2 linked regions of the Oceanispirochaeta sp. M1 genome follow. The protein of the gene in region 1 interacts with the protein of each later gene in a pairwise test. Links are inferred from orthologs where the notes say so. Each region holds a gene or a part of one and is shown in the gene's direction. Other genes may lie near its edges.

Region 1 (11,909 bases):
AACATGGTTTCAGAATGAAAACGTCTCTCTTTCCGTTCTCTAAATCGTTCATTTTCAAGTTGGGGATATCTTCGCTGCACATAAAATCGTGTGTGGAACTGTGTTTATTCTGTTTCTGGTATTCCGGAGTCTTTTCCATATACTGTCTCAGAAGATCCATTGCTGTGAATATTTCATTAGAAGTATCAGGTGCGAGATAATCAAAAATAATCATATGATTTTTCTTTATTCTTTTATCACGTGCACCGTACTTCCATGAGTTTCTGGCCAGGGCATACATATTGTATCGGAACCAGTATCCCGGAATGATATTAAGGCAGTCATGGGCCTCATCGTTAGAAACAAGAGAAAAGGGCAGGGGATTATTTATCTCCGCAGGATAGGCTCCTTTAACCAGCAGATTAAAGGAGGAAAATTGACAGTTATGTTTGAGACTTGTACTCAGTCCTGGCCAGAATCCACGTCCGGCGACAATTTCTCCGTCATTTCCTCTGGAGTTATGATTTGAACCGATTGTTGCGCCTGAGGCCATATTGCTCTGGCCCAAAATGGTGGAAGCACATAGAAAAGAGCTGTTGTGGTGCTGTTCATGACCCGGGTAGATCAGGGCATTCAGTACTTCACAGCAGGATATTGTCGAGTTGTTACCTAGAAAGGAGTTTATCAGTCTGGCACCATATTTAAGATTCGTATGATCATCCATTACAAAACGGACAGCCTTGGCGCCGTAAAAAATATGACAACCGTAGCCGACAATTCCATTGACCAGTTCAACACCCTCACCTACCTGTGAAGGAGCTGCAGGAGAACTGTTGATGGTTATGTTTTTCAGTTTATTAGAACCCTTTATATAGGCATCACTTCCAATGGTTACATCCTTGAGTATGCGACAGTGCTTCAGAACCGATCTTGTACCGATGCGGCCGTAATAACCCCGCCTTACATCAAAGCGGGACTGTGTCATGGCTTTAAGTTTTTCCATGAGCTGTTCTCTGTCTCTGTTTCGTGACCAGAGCCAGGCATCACCGGCTGTCATACCATCAAAGGGGATAATCCTTCTTCCGCCGTTTTCGTTGGAGACTTCCACCCATATCCGGACATCTTCTTCTTCACCCTCTTTAATTATCCCGTTACCGAATTTTGCATAGTTAGTGGTAACCAGTTCATTGATATTTTGTAAAATGACTTCATCATCAATAATAAAGTGAGAGAGTATGTTTACATTATTTATTGAGACATTAGATCCCATATCGCATGAAATAATCTGGGAATTATAGATTCCTACAGGAAATGGAATGTCATGGAATTCCAGAGAGTAGTTTTCCAGATTTCCGATCCGTATCAGACCATGAAACTCGTTGTGTTTAACAAGTTTCGGATTGAACTTGTCTGTAACATAAATATCATTCCAGTTATCCGCTGAATTCTCATTTTTAACCAGGACCTCTATCTCGTGAGCCGACAGCTGGCGGTACCCTTTATATTCGCCGATCTGTCTGTTTCTTATATAGTATTCATCATTACCTTCGGGGAGGTATTCCAGAGGTATGAAATCATAACCGATTTCTTTCAGGGGATTCTTTCTGATATTGTTCATAATCCTATTATAATTAAAAAACAGAGTCTGGCAAAGACAAAAAACCCGGGGACTTTGATCTAATTCTTTTCAAGGCTTGACAAAGATTTAGGCATAAGATATTTTAAGCTACGGTTTTTGGAGAGGTGTCCGAGTGGTCGAAGGATCTGGTCTTGAAAACCAGCGTAGGGAGACCTACCGTGGGTTCGAATCCCACCCTCTCCGTAGTTTTTAGACCAAATTTTTTACTTAATTATTGTTTCTGGTTAAAAAGACAAACCAGGAGAGGTGACCGAGCGGCCGAAGGTGGCACCCTGCTAAGGTGTTGTGCGGGTAACCGCACCGAGGGTTCGAATCCCTCCCTCTCCGAACACGTGCCCATAGCTCAGCTGGATAGAGCGTCAGTTTGCGGAATTGAAGGTCAGAGGTTCGAACCCTCTTGGGCATATCATTGAGTAGCAGGTATCCTGTTATTCTCATATGAATCATCTGGAGAGGTGACCGAGTGGCCGAAGGTGTGCGCTTGGAAAGCGTATGTACAGCAATGTACCGGGGGTTCGAATCCCCCCCTCTCCGTATTTCCCTTCAGTGTTGATTTTCAGGCTCCATGCAATTGAACATCGCCCAACCCGGTCAGGATCGGAAGGTAGCAGCCGTAAGTGATTGTTTGATGTGTCATGACCCGCTTGAGAGGAGCTGAGGGGATTTTTTTTGCCCTTTTTTGAATGCAAGTCAACCTTGCTGTCTGCCTCCCTTTCAGCTATAATCCCCTATATGGAATTTGAAGTAACCGCCACCCGGAAAAGACCCCAGTCTCTGATGGAATTATCAGGACAGGATTTTGTTGTTGCCACACTGAAAAACTCAATTGAGTCCGGCAGAATTGCTCATGCGTATCTGTTTTCCGGTCCCAGGGGTGTGGGTAAAACTTCATCAGCCAGAATTCTGGCACGTTCTCTTAACTGTGAAAAAGGACCTAGTATCACACCCTGTGGTGTCTGTTCGAACTGCGTGGAAATTGCCCGGGGTAATTCCATGGATGTCATTGAAATTGATGGTGCTTCAAATACAAGTGTAAACGACATCAGGGAGATCAAGGATGAAGTTCTCTTCGGTCCCGGAAGCTCACGCTATAAGATCTATATTATCGATGAGGTTCATATGCTCTCAAACAGTGCGTTTAACGCCCTGCTGAAGACCATTGAAGAACCACCTCCCTATATTATATTTATTTTCGCCACCACAGAGATCCATAAGGTCCCCGCAACTATACGTTCCCGCTGCCAGCAGTTTAATTTCAGACTCGTGGAACTGGGTGAGATTAAAAGACTTCTTGCCAATGTATGTGATGAAATTGCAGTTAAATATGACGAGGATGCCCTTTTCTGGATTGCCAGAGAATCTACGGGATCCGTACGTGATGCCTATACTCTCTTTGACCAGATCGTCTCTTTTTCCGAAGGACATCTCAGTCTGGATAAAATAAGGGAGAAACTCGGCCTGATAGGAATGGATCAGCTAAATAATCTGATGACCCATCTGGTTGAGGAAAAAACAAATGCCTCCCTGGATCTTCTGGACTGTATTCTCTCAGGCGGTGTTTCAGTAGAACAGTTTATTGTAGACCTGGCTGAGTACCTGAGAAATATTCTCTTTATCTTTCATGGTGTCAGGAAGGAATCACTCCTTGGCTACACCGAAGACAGATTCTCCTCCGCTGTGTTTGAAAATCTGAATTCCAGGCAGATTGAGTGGGCCCTTGAAGAGGTTATCACTCTGTTCAGGAATATCCGTTATTCTCTTAACCCCCGATTTGAGCTGGAACTGCTTGTCAGCCGTCTCTCCAGTATCCGATATCATATCGATCCCAAGGCTCTTCTGGAGGAACTCTCCAGGATGAAAGAACAGTTGGGTTCTTCAAATATACAGATCAGCTCTTCCGGGGAAGAGATAAAAAAAAAACTGAAAATACCTGAGACGGTATTATCAGATGCATTTGATCAAAAGCTGAGAGAGCGGCATTCAGCACCTGCAGTATCTGCTGCGAAACCAAATGAAGCAGAAGCTGTTTCGGCTTCATCGAACCCTCCGGCTCCTCCTGTAATTAATGAAAAGGAAGAGAGGAGAGAAACACCCACTGTAAGGCATACCGAAAATCAGCTGCAAAACCTTAAAGAAATTGAAGATGCCCCGGGGGAAATCCAGCAGGAAACTGTTCAGAATGAGCCCCTCCCTCCTCTTCCGGAATTCAGGGAAAAGGTTCTGATAGCATTAAGGCAGGAAAGACATTCTCTTGCTGCCGCTATGGATAAGTCCGGAAGCTGGGATCTTGATGGCTCCGGTCTTACCCTCAGTTTTAACAGTCCCTTTGAATCCACTTTTATTGAGAAAGAGAGCAGAGAGATCGAGGCCATTGTAAAAAAGGCTCTAGGCTGGAGTCTGCATATAAAAACAATTGTAAAACATAAAAAAGAAGAAGATCTGAATCAGGAAGTAGAGGAACAGGTTGAACTGGTCCGGAATATATTCAGAGGAACCTTGATAAACAGGAGTTGAGAATGAGTTTTAACCCGATGGATTTAATGAAGAACCTGCAGGAAATGCAGGGTAAGATGGGAGATGTTCAGGCTAAGCTGAAAGATATATATGCTGAAGGTTCTTCCGGAGGTGATCTGGTCACTGTCAAAATGAACGGTCAGATGGAGGTCTGTAGTGTAACTATAGATCCTGTTGCCGTTGATCCACGAGATGTGAAGATGCTGGAGGAACTTATTGTCTCCGCCTGTTCTGCAGCAACTTCCAGCATTAAAGAGAAGATTAAGGATGAAATGTCCGATCTTGCGGGAATGCCTCTTCCTCCCGGATTTCCCGGAGTCTGAGGGATGAATACCCTCGAAAATCTGATTACCCTTCTGTCGCGGCTTCCCGGTATAGGGAAGAAAAGTGCGGTTCGAATGGCTTATTCCCTTCTTAAAGGAGATGAGGATTATAATAGGCTCCTGGGACAATCTATCGGGGAGCTGAAAGAGAGAATCCATAAATGCAAAGAGTGCGGAAATTACACGGAGGATGATCTCTGTGTTATCTGCAGTTCTTCCGACCGGGACAGTAAAGTTCTCTGTGTCGTGGAGGAGTCTCAGGATATTATGATGATAGAGAGCACTGGAGACTTTAGAGGGCTTTATTTTGTGCTCCATGGTGTACTGTCTCCCCTGGACGGAATAGGGCCGTCAGAGCTGGGTTTTGAGCGTTTGATGGAGAGAATTGAATCACTTGGAGTCAGTGAGATTATTCTGGCCACCAATCCCACCCTTGAGGGAGATTCTACGGCTCTGTATATCAAACATCTTCTTGATGGGAACAGTATCCGCATATCACGTATAGCTTCGGGTCTCCCTGTTGGAGGTGATATGGAGTACGCTGACACGATGAGCATTTCCAGAGCTCTGAAAGGTAGAATGGAATACTGAGCTTATTTATTTTCACCAGGACATAAAAAAAAGCCTGAATCCCTAAGGATCAGGCTTTTTTATTTATAAGTTGATGCTCTCTGTCGTCAGAGTTCGTTCAGAGTCTGACTGCTCAATTATAATTTATCTATGAGCATTGAACATTTACCAGATGGAATGGGAAGTGTCTTTTTCTTTTGACCGAGTATATCTATTGTGAAGTAATAGAGTTTTTCTGATTCAAGACGGATTTCCCAGCCTCTGGCGCTTTTATTACTGAGGATCGTGATCATGTTTCTCTTTAGACAAAGATCTTCTATTCCCATCAGTTCAAGAGTGGGAACAATCCAGTCTACAGTTTTACGTGGCAGACTGATATAGAGTCCTACAACATTTTCGATCATAAGAGTGATGGTGGAGAGTGCTGCATAACTCAGAAAGAGCTGTTTATTCTCCATGTTTTCATCCTTACAAACTGCAGGACCTTCGCTCATGGGTGCATAGGATTCCCATAGGGTTCCTTTTTTATTCCCGTCGGGATGAAAGGTATCCAGGATATAGTACATATGACGGATGGAACACTCTCTTGCAAAATCATAACGGCCGAATTTTTCAAGCCCTTTGATGATCATGAATGTGAGAAAAGGATAGACAGAACCACGGTACCCGTTTCCTTTCTTGTCAAATTCAGGTTCGTCTGCAGCCAGAGAAGGAAAGGGATTATCCGTTCCGAAAATCTCAGGATCCTTCAACAGCTCAATCATTCCTTCAGCACGTGCTTCATTGGGAATCTCCGCCAGGAGGGGCCAGTAGGAAGCGGCTGTCTTAACTTTTACCTGCTCAAGATCTTTATCCAGATCGTAGTAGATATTATCTTCCTTATTCCACATGAGAGTGTTGATTCTGGTTTTCAGAGAAAAATACTGTTTTTTGTATTTGAAGCTGAGTTCCTTATCATTCAGGATATCTCCCAAAGCTGACATGTAGAGTGAATTCAGAGCCTGCTGTGCATTGAAATCGACGGCAAACTTCATTTTCTCTCTGGGAGAGTTGGTCATCTTTGTAGCTTCAAGGGGAACAACATAAAGTCCGGAATCTACATCTTTAAAAGTAACATCAAGCCAGCTGTAGTAACGCTCCAGGAAAGGCATGATTTCTTTGATTCTCTTTTTCTGACCTACTTTGTGGTATAGGTTATATTCAACCCATGCAAGTAGGGGAGGCGATACGCCCTCAGGATTTTCATCTGTAAATACCGGCTTTCCTGTTTCAAGATCATAATTGGAACGAATGGCACCGTTTTCTTCCTGCAGCTGGTAAAAATTGTCCAGCATGGGAGCAACGGGGTATTTCATATTATGATAAACAAGAAAGAAAGTAGACATACATGATTCGAAGAGATCGAGAGTCGTATTTTCCTTATGGTTGAAGAAGCTGTTCTTAATCTCTGAACTGCCTTTAAACCAGTAGTCCTGTACCCATGCCCAGGATCGGTTGTATATATCTACAAAGTCCTGGTCGTAATAGTGTACCTTTGGAAAATCTTTCTTAACCACTATAGCTCCTCGATTGCTTATAACTAAAAAATTCGATTATTGTGAATTTCGTATAATACAATTAATTCATCAATTACACAATGTAAAAGAGTCAGTTTTTACCAGTTCGGCTGGATGCTTTAAATTATGAAATTGACTATATATACTTTAATAAATTATAGTACATTTTTTAAATTCGGGATAAAAAAAATGAAAAAAATTATGATACCGGCTAATAAAGTTCAATCTGAGTTCTCTGTAAAGAAATCAAGGTTCATAAGTATGGTGTTTCCGGTAGAAAACGATATGGAAGTTCGCAGTAAATTGAAGGAGCTCAGGGTAGAACATCCCAGCTCAAGACATGTTGTCTGGTCCTATGTTCTGGGTGATGCGGGGACTCTTTACGGCCTGAGTGATGACGGAGAACCCCATGGAACGGCAGGTAGACCGGCTCTTGAAGTTCTGAAGGGATCAGGCCTGACTTATGTGGCACTTTTTGTTATTCGCTATTTCGGAGGAACAAAGCTGGGAACTGGAGGTCTTGTTTCAGCCTATACACAGGCTGCCCAGGATGTTCTGGCCCTGGTGAATTCTGTTGAAAAAATTGAGTATTCAAAGTATTCACTATCATGTTCCTATGCTCAGTATGAAGGTGTGAAGGCAATACTGCTAGAGAATAAAGCACTGGACTGTGTGGAAGATTTTTCAGAAGGTGTAACAATATCGGGAAAAGTACCCCGGAGAAATATTGAAGACTGCCGCAGAGATGTAAAAAATTTCTCTCAGGGTTCTATTGAAATCAATATTGTTGAAGAGGAATAAGTGTATATAAAGGAATATTGAGCTTTCCTCTGTTTCAATTTACAATACAGCGGAAAGATTAAAGACAGGGAATCCAGAGAGGATATGCCCTGAGTAGGAGATATTATGGGACATAGTGTGATTCCTGAAGCTGAAGCCGTACTGGACAAGGAGTTTCCCGTACTGGATAAAGGTTTTGTCAGGCTCGTTGATTATATGGGAAGTGACGACAGAATTGTACAGTCCGCTCGAGTTTCTTATGGAAGCGGAACCAAATCCTTCCGTGAAGATAAGGGACTGATAAACTATCTCCTTCGAAATGAACACACTTCACCCTTTGAACAGGTTGTATTTACTTTTCATACCAAGATGCCGATTTTTGTTGCCCGTCAGTGGGTTCGTCATAGAACTGCAAGGGTAAATGAAATCTCAGGCCGCTACAGCGTTATGAAAAATGAGTTTTATCTACCGTCTGAAAAAGACGTGGCGTTTCAGAGTCTTGATAATAAGCAGGGCCGTTCTGAAGAGGAAATACCCCCTGAATTGAAACAGAAGGTCCGAAGCATGCTTGAGGAAGAGCAGAACAAGGTATACGAAAATTATACAGCCCTTCTGGATGACAATGTCGCCCGTGAACTGGCTCGTATCAATCTGCCCCTCAGTCTTTATACCGAGTGGTATTGGCAGATGGATTTAAAAAATATGTTTCATTTTCTGAAATTGAGAATGGATGCCCATGCGCAGATGGAAATCAGAGTCTATGCCGAGGAGATCCACAAGCTGGTCAGTCTTGTCTGTCCGGTTGCCATGGAGGCATTTGATAATCATATAAAAGGTTCAGTCCGTTTTTCAGCAGCGGAGCTTGATGCTTTAAGCAGGGTAATAGCGGGAGAAGAGAATTCTCTTAAAGGAAAAGACCTTGAGCGCTTTAATGCAAAACTGAAGGATCATAAGCAACTTTAAATATTTTCCCGCCGTACTCGATCAGAGATAGGGCTTAATCTTTGTCATCAGCTCATCCATTTTCTTAGTAAAGGCTGAACTGATGAGACTATCAGGATGCTGCTCTGTCAGATTTCTAAAGGCGGAGAGTGAGTCCTTCATATTTTCTTCACTGATATTAAAATCTTTTCTACTGCCGTTTCGTCTGTCGTAACTGGAGACTTTCTCCTTGAAATGACGTCCGCCGGAAAGTCGTTTAACAACCGATGCCATCTTCAGAGGAATAGCCTTATCTATAAGAATCTGTCTTTTGTCATCAGGCAGATCGTGGGAAAGGGTAAATAGATAATTCATCATTCCCGCAATATCCAGACGTGGTTCCAGCTCATCCTCTTCTTTCTTTTTCAGGGGATCTTCCGGAGAAGCAGGTTCTGTCTGAGCTGCAGGTTTGGATTCTCCCGCCGGAGCAGGGGGGGCGGGTTCTGATTCAGCTGCCGGAGGCGGTGTCGGATTGACCGGGTAGGGCATCTCTACAGGATAAGGTTCGGGCGCCGGGTAGGAAGAAGGCGGAGCTGGAGGATAGGCGGCAGGAGGAAGTGGTGGGGCTTCCTGTATAACTTCCTCTTCTTCAGGAATTACACCTTCTTTCATCAATTCAGTGTAAACGTCTTCCATATCTTCTGTATCTTCTTCAAGAAGGAGAGTATCTTCTTCCTCATTGATATTTATTACGGGCTCCATGGCATTTATATCCAGCAGACTGATGGCATCTTCTTCATCCATGGGTATCTGTGACAGTTTTGGTCCTGTCGAATAATTCTGGGATTGATCCTGTTTCAAATCCCTGATGGTTATCTGTCTCATTTTTGCCAGATTGTTGTGCCAGTTCTCAGAACCTTCCTCAAAGGAGGATACGGTTTTTTCATACAGTTCCAGTGTCTGCGTAAGGTTATTGATATCTTCAGTTGCAGTTGAGGCACCTTGGAGGTTAAGCAGAGATTCCAGCTTGTTAACCGCTTTTTCTCTCTCTCCAGATTGAAAATAGGCTTCAGCCATATCGGTAAGTGTTTCCGGATCGTTGATCAGTTCAGGATCTCCATCAAGCTGTTCATAGAGTTCCGCCGCCTCATCCTGTCTGGATGTCTTCTGAAGGATTCTTGCTTTAATATGAAGTGCCTTTTTATCAGCAGGAAATGCTTCAAGATAATCTTCAATATACTTCAGGGCTTCATCATAGCGTTCTCCCTCCAGATAGGTTTTGGAGAGGGTATAAAGAATTGATTTGTCATTAGGATCCAGTTTGAAAATTTCTATCACACAGGAACGGACCAAATCCGGTCTTTTCTCAATGGCATAGAGTGCCGCAAGGGCTCTATAGGCTTCCAGGTTATCTGTCTGTCTCTCAATGACATGGTTGTATACTTTTTCAGCTTCTTTATAGCGTTCCTGTTTTGTCAGGATGTCACCGATCTGAAGACGGATATGCATATCAGAAGGGTGGTAGTTAGCCTGTTTATTCAGCTCTTCCAGGGCTTCCTGCAGAGCATTCTGTTTCATATACAGCTGCTGAAGGTTAAGTGTGGCAGTTTTATAGGAAGGATCACGGGAAAGAGCTTTTTTAAAGTAATGGCGGGCTTTCTCTTCATCACCTTTTTCGGCGTGAATTGTACCCATACTATTTATGGCACGAACATTTTCAGGTTCTTTATCCAGAAGCTGTTCGAATTTTTTTTCGGCCTCATCCAGGGATCCCTGATTCTGAAGAACCTCTCCCAGATTTCCGAGACTTGGTGTCCAGCCGGGCCTGTATTTCAGGGACTCTTCATACTGGATTTTAGCCTCATCCAGATTTCCCCTGTCCTGATATGTTATTCCCAGATTGTAGTGGAGGGTTGCATTATTTTTGTCCATGGAGAGACCCTGGCGATAGATCTCTTCGGCTTTTTCATAATTTTTGCTCTGCTCAAAGATGGTTCCCAGATTATTATAGGCCTTTATGTAGGAAGGATCCTGTTTGATTGATTTTTTATACCATTTCTCGGCCAGTTCGAGATCGCCGTTTCGTTTATAAAGATTTCCAAGGTTGTAACTTATGTCCGGACGGTCCGGAGCAAGTCTGGCGGCCTGTTTAAAGGCGGTTTCCGCTTTTGTGAAGTCGCCTTTGTTTTTATAGGAGACCCCTACATTGTTATATGCTTCCGGGTTTTCAGGAGAGAGATGGATTGCTTTTCTATAGTCATTGATGGCTTTATCCGAGTTCTTGAGAGCCTCATGAATATTTCCTGAAAGAATAAGGAGAAGTATGCTGTCTCCGTTTTCTTTCAGGAGGGTATCAGTCATATCTCTTGACAGTTCATAGTCTTCAAGGAGGTAAGCTGAAATGGCCTGATTGTATTTGTTCTGATAATTACTCATGAACCATCCTTCAGGGTCTTATAGAAATTTCTTCGGAAAAATCACTGTAACGGGGATTATCCGATCCAGTATAGGATTTTATTGCGAAAAAATACTGTTTAAAGGGAGAGAGTCCGTCTAAAAGAGTATAACTCTCTTTTTCAATTTTTAAGGGACTGCCGGGATATATATACTCACCGGGATTTTCCCCGAAGAACAGAAGATATCCTTCAACTTCAGGAGAGGCGGAGGGATTCCAATCCAGCCTGAGCTCTCCGTTATCAGATCGCCTTGCATGTATATACGCCGGAGGAAGGGGCGGGAGTGAAGGAGTGTAATCAAGTTTCATAAACGAGAGGCCCGGAGTTAGATCTTCTTTCATGTCGGGGTAGAGAAGAAATGCCATCAGCAGATAACGTCCCCGGCTGTCTTCATCAATTTCAGAAAATGGTTTCCATAATTCAGGAGCGTCCAGAACAGTGCTTTCTCCCTGGAAATTCTGTCTTCTCTCCTCGGCTTCAAGAAGACTGTTTGTTGCAAAATAGTAGGGAAATACAGCAGCATTTCCGGGACTGCTGTCCACAGCACTCAGACTGTTTAATCTGGAGTCCGTGAATTTCAGGTCCAGTACGGTGCTTATTCCATAGCCCGGTTGGTCGTAGCGTCTTGTGGAACGGTTTTCAACAAAACGGCGTTCCATCCTGAATTCATCCATAAAACCTGTAAAACCGGAACCGATGACCAGTTCACCAGGTTCATCACCCACTCTTGGAGTGTAAACAGTGCTGGATTCATTTCCATCATCAGTTGTATAGATTATTGCCGAGGGTTGACCGTTTACCAGGTATTCCAGCATCCCTGTACGGCTGTCATAACGGAGCATATGGTGATTCCACTGTCTGGGAAGGACAGGATCTCCGGATATTTCATAGAAAGATTCAGGGCTGTCGGGCATCTGAAAAATATTACTGAAACTCCATACCAGGCGACGGTTGATAAAATGACAAAGAATTGACTGAGAGTAAATTTCATCTCCGTCACGGCCCAGTCCCTTCCATTGAATAATATTTTCACCTTCCCTGGGATTCGCAGGGTAGAGCCAGAATTCAATTGTGAAATCTTCCCAGTTTGTAAAAGGATAAAAAAGGGAACCACGGGTATCTGCTTTCAGTGTTATTCTGTTTTCTCTATCGAAAGTTGCACTGCCGGCAC
Region 2 (12,190 bases), on another replicon or contig:
GCAGCAGGCCGGCACGCTGAAATACTCAATAGTCTGATTCAGGAAATGTCTCATCTTTTTGAAGAGGGTGATAAACCCAAGGCTCTGAAGACTCTGCTGGGTCACACCTATCCTCAGGTATTTATGGGAACCCTCCTTGGTATTTTTATCGGATTTGCCTGTATGGGGAAAATCTGAAAATACAGAGGCGAAATACAGCAGTAAATCTTCTGAACAAACTCCTGAACAACTTGATCTAAAGAATAATTTCCCCCGCATTCCACTATGCATAAATAAAAAAGCCACTCTAATGAGTGGCTATTCAAATGTGTGGCTATTCTAATCAAACCCGGAAGACCGGATCTTAGTATCAATCTACTTTATAGCCCGCCTCGGTGAGCACTTCTTTCAATACTTCTGACTCATTCCAGGGACGGGGACCGTCATCATAGATTATTGAGCTCTCATGTCCCTTGCCGAGAGTAAGAATCATATCCCCGGCTTCAGCCAGTTCAACTGCTTTCTTCATCCCTTCTTTTCTGTCGGGAATAAGAAATAGATTCTTATTCAGATCTTTTGAGGTAATACCTTCTGCAATATCATTTATGATATCCATCGGATCATCACCCCGGGGGTCTTCATTACTCAGAATAATGATATCCGCATATTCATCGGCAATCTCACCCTGTTCCGAGCGCTTTTCCACATCCCGCTCTCCGGCTGAGCCGAAAAGAACAATCAGTTTTCCCTTTACATCGCTGCGTATCAGGGGCAGAAGCTTCTCAAAGGAACCGGGTGTGTGGGCATAGTCCACCAGAGCGGAGAAGGGCATGTCTCCCGTAACAGGTGACATCCTTCCGGTCACACCGGTCAATGAAGGCAGATGATCAACAAGCTCCAGAATATCTTCTTCCATAAGTTCGGAAACCACAACAAGAGCTGCCATGGCGTTTTCTACATTGAAGAGCCCCGGCATATTCAGACGGCTCTCTTTTTTACCGTTGGGAACATTGAGGGAGAAAGCAATGCCTGTGGCATCACTCTTATAATCGCTGCACCACAGGTCGGCATCCTTATCTTTCAGGCTGTAGAGAAAAACTGGTTTCTCCCCGACAGCATCCATATAGATTTCTGCCCACTGATCATCGTCGTTGACAACACCGAAGGAGTCGGCAAAAGAGGACTCTGCAATCATCTTGAAGAGATTGGCCTTATCCAGGCGGTACTGCTCAATGGAACCGTGGAACTCAAGATGCTCGTGGGTCACATTGGTCAGAACGGCCACATCAAATTCTACATCCGCCAGGCGGGAGTTTTTAGGGGAGAGACCGTGAGAGGTTGCTTCCAGAACAGCATACTGCATTCCGTTGTCCACCATCTCTTTCAGCAGCTGGTGGATATGGGGAGCTTCGGGTGTAGACTGTCTGTAGGGGTTGGCTTTGGCTACATCCCCTGTTTTGTAATTAACTGTTGAGAGAAATCCAGCCTTCATTCCTTCAGCTTCAAGGAGCTGATGAATAAAGGAAACGGTTGTGCTCTTTCCGTCAGTACCTGTAACACCGATCACCTTCAGTTTTGATGAAGGGAAGTCGTAATAGGCAGCGGATGCGGGAGAGAGGGCTTTTCTAGTATTCTTTACTTTTATATAACAGACGCCCTCTGTGAACTCATCCAGATCCCGGGAGTGCACAATCCCTGCAGCACCCTGATGAACGGCCATTTCAATATATTCATGACCATCTGTATGGACTCCTTCCAATGCGAAAAACAGAGTCCCTTCTTTTACTTTACGTGAATCATACTCCAGTGAATCGACCATCAGTTCCTGATTGCCGTTTATTTCTACTGTGTCTACTTTGTTAAAAATACTTTGAATTGTCTTCATAGGCTAATGGTATCAGCAGGGGTGACGCTTATCAAGTAAAACCTGAGGAAAGCGTCTCTTCTGGTTCCTAAATCAGTGAACAGCTGATACTAAGGGCTGTTTTCAGCCCGTCAGAGGCCGAACTGATGATCCCGCCGCTCCATCCTGAGGCTTCTCCGCAAATAAAAAGATTCTCAAAACCATCGCATAGACCGCTGTCTCTGTTCCGAAGAACCTGAACAGGGCTGGACGTCTTACTCTCGAGGCCTATGAGTTGTCCTTCCTCCCAACCGGGCATCCGGTGGCAGATATCCTCCAGTCCAAGACGCAGAGCATTTGTTACAGGGGAGGGAAGGAGTTTTCCAAGATCAGCGGGCAACAGTCCCGGCTCATAGGAAGTGGGGAGAAGTTTCGAACCGGATTCTCCTTTTAGAAAATCCTTTATTGTCATGGATGGAGCCTTGTAGCCACTGCTCTCTCTATAAAATTTCTGTTCCAGAGCCTCCAGCCAGTTCAGACTCTGTGCAGCATCGGGTTCATTCTCATTTATCAGCCGGGGCGGAACTCCCGCAACCAGGGCGGCATTGGCAAAGGCACCGCTTCTGTCGTAATAGCTCATCCCGTTAACAATATTAGTGTTCGAAAAGGTGGCTGCAGGTACCACTTTTCCACCTGGACACATGCAGAAGCTGTATACAGGAAGATCAGCCTTTCCCGAGGTCAGTCTGTATTCGGCGGCTTTGACGCCCTCAAGGGAGGGGCAGCCCCACTGAATCCGGTTAATACTCTCCTGGCTGTGTTCCATCCGGAATCCCAGAGCAAAGTTTTTTGATATATAAGGAACTCCTCTGTTAATTAGCATTCTGAATGTATCCAATGCCGAATGTCCCGTGGCCAGAATAAAATAATCTGCCTCAAGACTGCCGTTATCAGTAATGACAGCTCTGACTCTCCCGTCCTTAATATCCAGATCTTTCACTGACGAGTCGAACTCGATCTTTCCCCCAAGCTTTTCCAGCTCACGCCGCATACTGCGGGCAACCGGGAGAAGTCTGTCACTTCCAATATGAGGATGTGCCAGGTATAGAATTTCTTCCGGGGCACCGTGGCGGACAAACTCCTCCAGAATATAACGGCGCTCCTTCTTTATATGTTTGCTTCGGGAGGTGAGCTTACCGTCAGAAAAGGTTCCTGCACCCCCTTCACCGAAGCTGTAATTGCTGTTTTCAGTAAAAAGAGCCTCTTTTTCAAGCTTTTCGATATCTGCAGCACGATCATCTACGTTTTTTCCCCTCTCAAGGATTGTTACTTTAAAGCCCGCCTTTTGCAGAAAGAGGGCCGGGAATATCCCCGCAGGACCCGAACCGGCAATAACAACTTCTGGACTTCCAGGTACTTTTGGAATCTCCAGAGCTGAAGCTGCGGTAGTCCCTGATGGAGGGCTCTCTTTTATCTCAGGAGATTCAGCCAGTACTCTGATCTGCCAGTGAATCCGGTCTTTTCTGCGGCTGTCCAGGCTCTTCTTTATAATTCTGTATTGCAGATTATTAATGCGGAGTTTAAGGCGGATCTGCCGGTCAAGATCCTCTTCTTTGTAATCGGTGGAAATATTGATATTAAGTTCTGTTTTGCCCATATTTTATCATAAATTGCCCTTCCAACAGGGGCAAGGGGGCAAAACTGTTTATTAGAAGAACTTGACAATATAGGAATCCTTGATTATGTATGTATCCAAAGGTAAAACTTAATTCCCCTTTATCTGGAGGCTCTTTTGGCAGCTACAAAGAAGCTTTTGATCGTGGAAAGTCCCGCAAAAGCAAAAACAATAAAGAAAATTCTCGGCAAAGATTTCACAGTCAAGGCCTCTGTCGGACACATCCGCGACCTGAGCAGCAGCGGCCGTGGAAAGAAGGCTTTGGGAATTGATATAGAACATGATTACAAACCCGATTACATCATTATCAAGGGTAAGGAAAAGACAGTTAAGGAACTGCAGGATGCTGCAGCCAAGGCTGACGAAATCTATCTGGCACCTGACCCCGACCGTGAGGGAGAGGCAATTGCCTGGCATCTCAAGGAAGCTCTGAATCTTAGTGATGAAGAAGCTCACCGGGTTACCTATTCATCAATTACCAAGAGTGCCGTACTCAAGGCTCTTGAGAATCCTCATAAGATCGATATGGACCGTGTAAACGCACAGCAGGGACGGCGTGTCCTGGACCGTCTTGTAGGTTTCAGCCTCTCTCCCTTCCTCTGGAAGAAAGTCGCAAAGAACCTCAGTGCGGGTCGTGTTCAGTCTGTTGCTGTACGTATCGTCGTAGAGCGGGAGAGAGAGATCAAGGCCTTTATTCCCGAAGAGTTCTGGAAAATCAAGGCTCTGGTTTCCCCACCTGAATCAAAAAAGGATCAGTTTGAAGCAGCCCTTGTCCGCTGGCAGGGTAAAAAATTCGAACTGGGAAATCCTGACGCCTCAAATGAGGCTTCTTCTGCAGTAGTTGCAGAGCATATTAAAAGCAATGATCTCAGCATTCTGAAAATTGAGACCAGGGAAGCCAAAGGCCGTCCCAGTCCTCCCTATATCACTTCCACTCTGCAGCAGGGTGCGAGCACATACCTTGGATTCGGTACCACAAAGACCATGTCTGTGGCTCAGAAACTTTATGAAGGTATGGAGATTGAAGGTGAGACACAGGGTCTTATCACCTATATGAGAACCGACTCTATAAGAATTGCCCCCGAGGCCATGGAAGATGTCCGGAATTATATAGCAAATAATTTTGATCCCGAATTTCTGCCTGAAAAGCCTCAGGAATACAGTTCTAAAAAAAATGCACAGGATGCGCATGAAGCTATCCGTCCCAGTTCAACAGAACTGACACCGGAAAGGGTTAAACCCTATCTTACCCGTGAACAGTATCGTCTTTATGAACTGATCTGGCGCCGCTTTGTAGCTTCCCAGATGCCCCCCGCACGCTTTGATATCACAACAGTGACCATCGGAGCAGGAGAGGCCGAACTGGAAGCCAAGGGTAGAATAGTCCGTTTTCCCGGACACACAGTTCTTATTCCCGACAGCGACAAGAAAGAAGACAATAAGTATCAGAATCTTCCTGATGTTAAGGCCGATGAACCTCTTGATATGGATAAACTGGATGTTACCCAGAACTTCACAAAGCCGCCGTCACGTTTTTCCGAGGCCAGTCTGGTCAAGGCTCTTGAGAAGGAAGGAATCGGACGTCCGTCAACATATGCTCCTATTATCAGGACCATCAATGACAGAGGTTATGTCCGTCTGGAAAGCAGGGCCTTCCATGCTACGGAGCTGGGAATGGCGGTTGTCGATATTCTGATCGGTAACTTTGAAGACATTATGGAGCTTCAGTTTACTGCCAATATGGAGAGCAGTCTGGATGAAGTGGAGCAGGGTAAGGCCAACTGGGTCGAACTTGTGGATAATTTCTACAAGCCCTTTGAAGCCAAGCTTGAAAAAGCCATGACAGATGCAGCACCCCTCAAAGGACGCCCCTGGGATGGAGATGAGAAATGTCCTCTCTGTGAAAGTCCTCTGGTATTGCGTTACTCTGTTAACGGTGCTTTCCTGGGTTGTTCCACCTATCCCGAGTGTAAGGGTCTGATACCTATGCCCGGTGAAAATGAACAAGATGAAAACGCCGAACCCGCAGAAATTGTCCCCTGCCCTGAATGCGGCAGCAATATGATTCTGAAGAAGTCCCGCTTCGGCAAGGAATTCCTGGCCTGTTCCAAATATCCTGAATGCAAGACAACCATGTCTGTAGATAAGGAAGGAAAGCCCGTTGAACTGCCCAAGATAAAAAGAGACTGTGATCTCTGCGGTAAGCCAATGGAAGTTAAAATGGGACGTAGAGGGCCTTTTCTGGCTTGTTCCGGCTATCCTGATTGTAAAAATACCATGCCCATCGACAAGGACGGTAAAGTTATCATCCTTCCCAAGGTTGAAGGTGAAGTCTGTGAGAAGTGCGGTAAGCCCATGGAAGTAAAGATGGGACGCCGTGGTCCCTTCCTGGCCTGTACTGGTTACCCGAAATGCCGGAATGCAAAACCTCTTCCTGGAGAAGAGGATAAGAGTGCCGCGGGTGCCGAAAAGGCTGCTCCGGCGAAGAAAGCTCCAGCTAAAAAAGCCACAGCCAAGAAAGCTCCGGCTAAAAAGGCTCCAGCCAAGAAAGCTCCGGCTAAGAAAGCTCCGGCTAAAAAGGCTCCAGCTAAGAAAGCCACAGCCAAAAAGGCTCCGGCAAAGAAGAAATCAGAGGAAGATAAATCTTCTGAAAAAGAATAAGCCACAGAGGTGGAAGAATATCCTGTAGAGTCAGTTTAATTTGGCTTGCAGGATTTTTTTTATCTTTACTTCCCTGCAGGGAATACTTATTTTATTGATATCGGTTTTTCTGCATACAGTAAGTGTATTGCATAATAACTTAGCCCTATTTCAAAGGGCAGGAGTAATTGATGAGTAATGAACCTGATGATAAGAAAACGAATGCCCAGGGCAATAACAATAATGACGACTGGAAGAAAAAACTCCAGGAGCAATTTAAGCCTGAAAACATGGAAAAACGAATTAAAGATATGAAAACCGGAAAGGGTGGTAAATACCGCTTTTCCTTCTGGTATTTTCTCCTTGTAATAGTTGTTCTTGCAGTACTGAACTTCATGTTTCTCAAGACCCCCGATGAGGTTATTGAGTTTTCCGTATTTAAGGAAAAAGTAGAGAACGGTGATATTAAAAGGGTTAAGATGACCCCGTCTTTTTATTACGGTATGACCTATACGGCAGATGAATATGCCAGCCAGGTTATGGATTCTTTAACTCAGCGTCTGAATGGCAGTAAGACTGCCCAGGCTGAGGGAAACATGTTTAAAACTGTTCCCATTAATGATCCTACCTTTGTTCCTCTTATGGAGAGCCGGGATATTGAGTATTATGCAGAGCAGGAGAAAAGGAATTACTTCCTTGAAATTCTTGTAAGCTGGGTTGTTCCACTCCTCTTTCTCTTCTTGATATGGAGATTGATATTTAAAAAAATGGGCGGCGGAATGGGCGGCTCAAATGTTATGAGCTTTGGTCAAAACAATTCTAAAATAGTAGCCGAAGAGGATCTGAATACAAGATTTAAAGATGTTGCGGGTTGTGAGGAGTCTAAAGACGAACTTGTTGAAGTCGTGGATTTTCTCAAAAACCCAGATAAATATACCGCAATCGGAGGTAAAATTCCCAAGGGTGTACTCCTTGTAGGACCTCCGGGAACAGGTAAAACCCTGATGGCCAGAGCCGTTGCCGGTGAAGCCGAGGTTACCTTCTTCCGTATGAGTGGAGCCGACTTTGTCGAAATGTTTGTCGGTGTAGGTGCTGCCCGTGTACGTGATCTTTTTAAACAGGCCCGTGAAAAGGCTCCCTGTATCATCTTTATTGATGAGCTGGATGCAATAGGTAAGAGTCGTGCGGGTGCCATGAGTACCAACGATGAACGTGAACAGACATTGAACCAGTTGCTTGTTGAGATGGATGGTTTTGACTCTACATCAGGTGTTATTATCCTGGCAGCTACCAACAGACCCGAAGTTCTTGACCCTGCTCTTCTCAGACCCGGTCGTTTTGACAGACAGGTTCTTGTTGATAAACCCGACCTTTTGGGAAGAGAAGCAATTCTCAAGATTCACTCTGCAGATGTAACACTGGATCCTGATCTGGATTTGAAAGAAATAGCTAAGGCAACTCCGGGATTTGTAGGTGCAGACCTGGCAAATATCGTCAATGAAGCGGCCCTTCTGGCTGTAAGAGGCGGCAGAAATGCTGTTACTCATAAAGATCTGGATGAGGCTATAGAAAAGACTATTGCCGGTCTTGAAAAGAAAAACAGACTGATCAACCCCCGAGAAAGGGAAATCGTAGCATACCATGAAACAGGACATGCTCTTGTGGCTGCCTTTACCCCCGATGCGGACCCTGTTCAGAAAATTTCAATAGTTCCCCGCGGTATGGGTGCTTTGGGTTATACCCTGCAGACACCAACAGAAGACCGTTTTCTGATGACTCAGGATGAACTGATAGGAAGGATTGATATTCTTCTGGGAGGACGTGCCGCCGAAGAGATTGTATTTAACAAAATCTCCACTGGTGCTTCCAACGATATCATGAAGAGCACAGACATTGCCCGGAATATGATTACCGAATATGGTATGAGCGGTAAGTTTAAGAATATGGCCCTGACTAAACGTAACGGTTCCTATCTTGAAGGTGGTGGAGCAGTTAAGGAATATTCAGAGCAGACTCAGCAGTATATCGATGAGGAGATCTCCCGTTTGATGAATGAACGCTACAAGATAGTTTTTGATCTTCTGACTAAACACAGAGATCTTCTTGAGGGCGTTACTGATCATCTGATGGATGAAGAAGTGATTTCCACAGAAGAATTCCTTGCCCTTATCGAGAAAAATGAGAAGGGTACCGCCGAGTTGGTCAGCCGTAAAGAAAGAGACATGAAGGTCTCGGAAAGAGCTGCTGAAAAGGGACAGAAAAGGAATGATGCAATCATTGCTAGAAACAAGGCCCGTGAACTGGCTGAAATGAATGAGCCACCCACGGTAAGCTCTGAGCACAAAACCGAAAATCCCTATACCCGTGAGGTTCCTCTCAAGATGGCTGGAGAAAAAAAGAAAACAATAGAGGATGATAAAAAAGATAAATAAAATCTTTTATATTATACTCAGACAAATCTGAAAATTCTTAAGATATTGAAGAGCAGAAATCAGAAATGATTTCTGCTTTTTTTTATATTTATACTTATTAACAACTATAATTGATTATATAAACGGGAATGATGAATAATGGATGATAAATAATGGATGATGAAATTTGGAATGTTTTTACATCAGAGACATTGGAATTAGCAGATACCCTTGAAGAATCGATCCTCTCCTATGAAAGAAATGGGGAATCTGAAGTCCTTAAACAGGCATACCATCAGACTCATTCTATTAAAGGAAGCCTGGGAATAATAGAATTCAACAAGCTGGAAGAGCTGGTTCACAGCTGTGAAGAACTTTTTCAATCCTGTATGACAAGGCCATTTATTCAGAAAAAACTATTTGTCAGAGCAGTTCTTGAAATGGTGGATATGGTCCGTAAGGTTATAAATCAGGAGAATGAATCATCCCTGGATATAAATACTATCGCAGATTTCAAAGAGCTGCTGGATCATGATTTTTATGCTGTTGAGGAAGAAGTTTTTTCAACTAATCAGAGTAAAGAGCGATGGATTAATGATCAGAATACTCTCCGTGTAGATTCAGCCAAGCTTGATGAACTACTGAATCTTACTGGTGAACTGTTGACTTCGGGTGATTCATTCCGGCAGCTGAGCAATGAAATGCAGGACAGCCGGCTGAGCACAAAGACTTCCTTTTTACTGGGACTTATAGATCAGCTCAGTAATAAAACTCTTGAAATGCGCATGATTCCCCTTTCCTCTGTTATGAACAGATTTAAACGTACTGTACGCGATCTTGCAGAAGATACCGGTAAAAAAATACGCCTTGAAATTTCAGGCGAGCAGACAGAAGTGGATAAGACAATTGCCGAGAGAATCTCAGATCCTCTCACACACCTTCTTCGTAATTGCATAGACCATGGCATTGACTTTCCAGAGGATAGAAAGAAATGCGGTAAAGATCCTGAAGGTGTCATAAAACTGAATGCTCATCATGAAAATGATGCAATATTCATAACCATCTCTGATGATGGAAAAGGGCTGGATTATAGGAAAATCAGGAAACGTGCTCTAAGTAATCCTGAATGGCAGCATATCACATCAGAAAAAGAGTTGGGTGAGCTGATTTTTGAACCCGGTTTCTCAACTGCCGGTGAAGTTTCGAATATTAGCGGCAGAGGAATGGGGATGGCTGCTGTTAAAGAGAGCATCCAAAATCTCAGAGGCAGTCTTGTCATAAAGTCTGAACCGGGTAAGGGGTCAAGCTTTATCATGAAGTTTCCCCTCTCTCTTGCTCTTGTTGAAGGGCTTCTGATTAAGATGGAAGACAATTATTATATAATTCCTTCCGAGGATGTTATTGAATGTATTCATATTGACCCCGCATCCATCAATCAGAGTCTGGAACTAAGTTCTACTGAATGGAATGGAAAAGTTCTACCATTGGTGAATTTAAAGCGAGTCATGAACCTGGAAGGGGACGCTGGAAATATTGTTATAGTGAGACATCTGAACAGCAGCTGCGGAATTCTCTGTGATAAGGTCGTCGATATTCTACAGACAGTTGTGAAACCTCTCCATCCTCTGTTAAAGAAGGAAGTCTGGATGCAGGGCAGCTCAGTTCTCGGATCAGGTGAACCTGTTATTATTTTGAATATATCAGGTCTTATCAATGAGTTCAGGGTATAGCACAACCCTGTTCTTGCCATGATTTTTCCCATAGTAGAGGGCTTCATCCGAATTGCCGATAATCCGGGTCACACTTGTTTCATGTTCAATACAGCTGACTCCAAATGTCATTGTAACCTTGTGCTTGTATCCTTCAAAATTAAAGACTTCAGCTGCCACTTCATTTCGAATGCGCTCTCCCATCTTGCCGGCTTCATTCACATCTGTTTCCGGCAGGAGGAACAGGAATTCCTCACCACCCCAACGACAGACTGAATCTGTCGGTCTGACGATTCTGTGAAATATCTCTCCAAGATACTTAAGTATAAAATCTCCACAGGCGTGACCATATGTATCATTGAACTTTTTAAAATCATCTATATCTGCTATTAGAACTGAAAATATGGCACCGTAACGGCTGTGGCGCCTCTTTTCAGCATCAAGAACTTCTGTCATTGATCGTCTGTTTTTCAGGCCTGTAAGAGGATCTGTACTGGCAGCTTTTTGAAGTTCATCATTAGTAATGCGCAACTCTTCTTCTGTTTTTTTCATTTTTTCAAGAAGTTCCAGAACCTGATCTTTAACCTCTTTATACTGCTGGATTTGAGTGATAAGACCACTGATATCCTGGAGTGAAAAAACAGCTATCAGGTTATTTGGATTTTCAGGAGAGTGACTGCGAACAACCTGACTTTGAATGCAGAGAATATTCTTTGAATCTTCCTGGAATCTAAACAGGTTCTTATGCAGCTGATAGGAGAAAACAACAGTAGAGCCGACTTCAAATAGTTGATGAATCATAAGAGTATAGAACTTCTTTTTAAGATCAGGAAATAAATCTCTTGCATCTTTATTTTCGGCTTCAGCACTTGGTATATCGGTCCAGAATTCAATCAGCTTATTCCAGAATAAAATCTTATAGTTCTGATCCATACAGAATATACCCTGAGGAAGAGCATAAAGCATTTCATATTGTGTTATCATAGTTCTTCCAGATATTTATCCATCAGCTTAGTCAGATCTTCCATTGATTTCATAGTAAACAGGAGTGCAATATCACCTTGAATACTGTACTTTTCAGCAATGAAACGTGTATCCGCAAGGAGGAGGGTATCTGTTGATTTCCTCAGGTCATCAAGACTGTTTCGTGTGAAATTATGCTGATAAACAGGAATCTGATAATCAAAGTTAATCTTGAGGTAATTTGATATTGTTCCCATAATTGAGTTAAGAACAATATTCCCTACTTCTGTGAGAACACCTACTTTTGCACTGTCAAAATCTTCATCCTCATCAGCATCAAGGAGTAGATTTCCAAGTATCCTGGCACTCTCGGCCGGAAAGATAAGCTTGCTTTCTCCACTTACATCACCCTTGAACATCAGGTCTATGACTGAAACTTCCTGATTCAGATATTCAGGAATTGTATTGCTTAAATCCTTAACATCAATCTGCCTGATAGACGGAATGGAGAGCTGGATATAGGTATCAAGCATTTCACTGAGTATCTCGGAGCTTCTTCCTGCTCCTATGGTCAGAAGCTCTACTAGAAAATCAAGATGATCATCCTTCATTTCTACTTTTTCTGAACTCATAGAATACTCAACTCTTCAAGAACCGGCTTTAATTTTTTTTCATTTACAGGTTTATTAATAAAGCCTGCTGCACCAGAATCTTCACATCTCTTTTTGGTCGCATCCTGGATATCTGCAGAGACCATTAAAACCTTTGATTTATATCCTGATTCTTTTATCTGTTTAAGTGTTTCTATCCCCCCGATTCCGGGCATCAAAATGTCCATCAATACCAGATCAAAATCTTTTTCTTTTAATAGTTCAAGGGTTTCTTCACCATTGGAACATTCTTCTATCTGTTCAATCCCGAGTTCATTCAGGATCTTTCTGACACTGAGTCTTCCAAGCTTTGTATCGTC

The links.
Region 2: the proteins of DV872_RS06160 (region 1) and topA interact in binary tests that used the Escherichia coli proteins (3 or more experiments, as listed by UniProt). The link is inferred for Oceanispirochaeta sp. M1 from one-to-one orthologs.

What each region holds. Positions count from the first base shown.
Region 1 is NZ_QQPQ01000007.1:30,923-42,831, reverse strand. Bases 5,781-8,576 are described here. They hold DV872_RS06160 (YigZ family protein), read left to right. Parts: upstream 5,781-6,770; coding sequence 6,771-7,382; downstream 7,383-8,576. Other genes in these bases: DV872_RS27185 (lipopolysaccharide assembly protein LapB), read right to left, coding at 8,346-8,576; thyX (FAD-dependent thymidylate synthase), read left to right, coding at 7,488-8,324; DV872_RS06165 (trehalase family glycosidase), read right to left, coding at 5,781-6,581. Outside these bases: DV872_RS06210 (DUF4954 family protein), read right to left, coding at 1-1,597; dnaX (DNA polymerase III subunit gamma/tau), read left to right, coding at 2,351-4,132; DV872_RS06175 (YbaB/EbfC family nucleoid-associated protein), read left to right, coding at 4,135-4,455; recombination mediator RecR, read left to right, coding at 4,459-5,046; more of DV872_RS06165, read right to left, coding at 5,163-5,780; more of DV872_RS27185, read right to left, coding at 8,577-10,718; DV872_RS06145 (LamG-like jellyroll fold domain-containing protein), read right to left, coding at 10,729-11,909.
Region 2 is NZ_QQPQ01000015.1:85,494-97,683, reverse strand. The notes cover bases 3,310-6,386. They hold topA (type I DNA topoisomerase), read left to right. Parts: upstream 3,310-3,614; coding sequence 3,615-6,158; downstream 6,159-6,386. Other genes in these bases: ftsH (ATP-dependent zinc metalloprotease FtsH), read left to right, coding at 6,329-6,386; DV872_RS12540 (NAD(P)/FAD-dependent oxidoreductase), read right to left, coding at 3,310-3,479. Outside these bases: DV872_RS12550 (divergent PAP2 family protein), read left to right, coding at 1-177; DV872_RS12545 (UDP-N-acetylmuramoyl-L-alanyl-D-glutamate--2,6-diaminopimelate ligase), read right to left, coding at 350-1,864; more of DV872_RS12540, read right to left, coding at 1,932-3,309; more of ftsH, read left to right, coding at 6,387-8,569; DV872_RS12525 (chemotaxis protein CheA), read left to right, coding at 8,722-10,278; DV872_RS12520 (GGDEF domain-containing protein), read right to left, coding at 10,249-11,241; DV872_RS12515 (hypothetical protein), read right to left, coding at 11,238-11,852; DV872_RS12510 (response regulator), read right to left, coding at 11,849-12,190. UniProt on the Escherichia coli protein: Releases the supercoiling and torsional tension of DNA, which is introduced during the DNA replication and transcription, by transiently cleaving and rejoining one strand of the DNA duplex.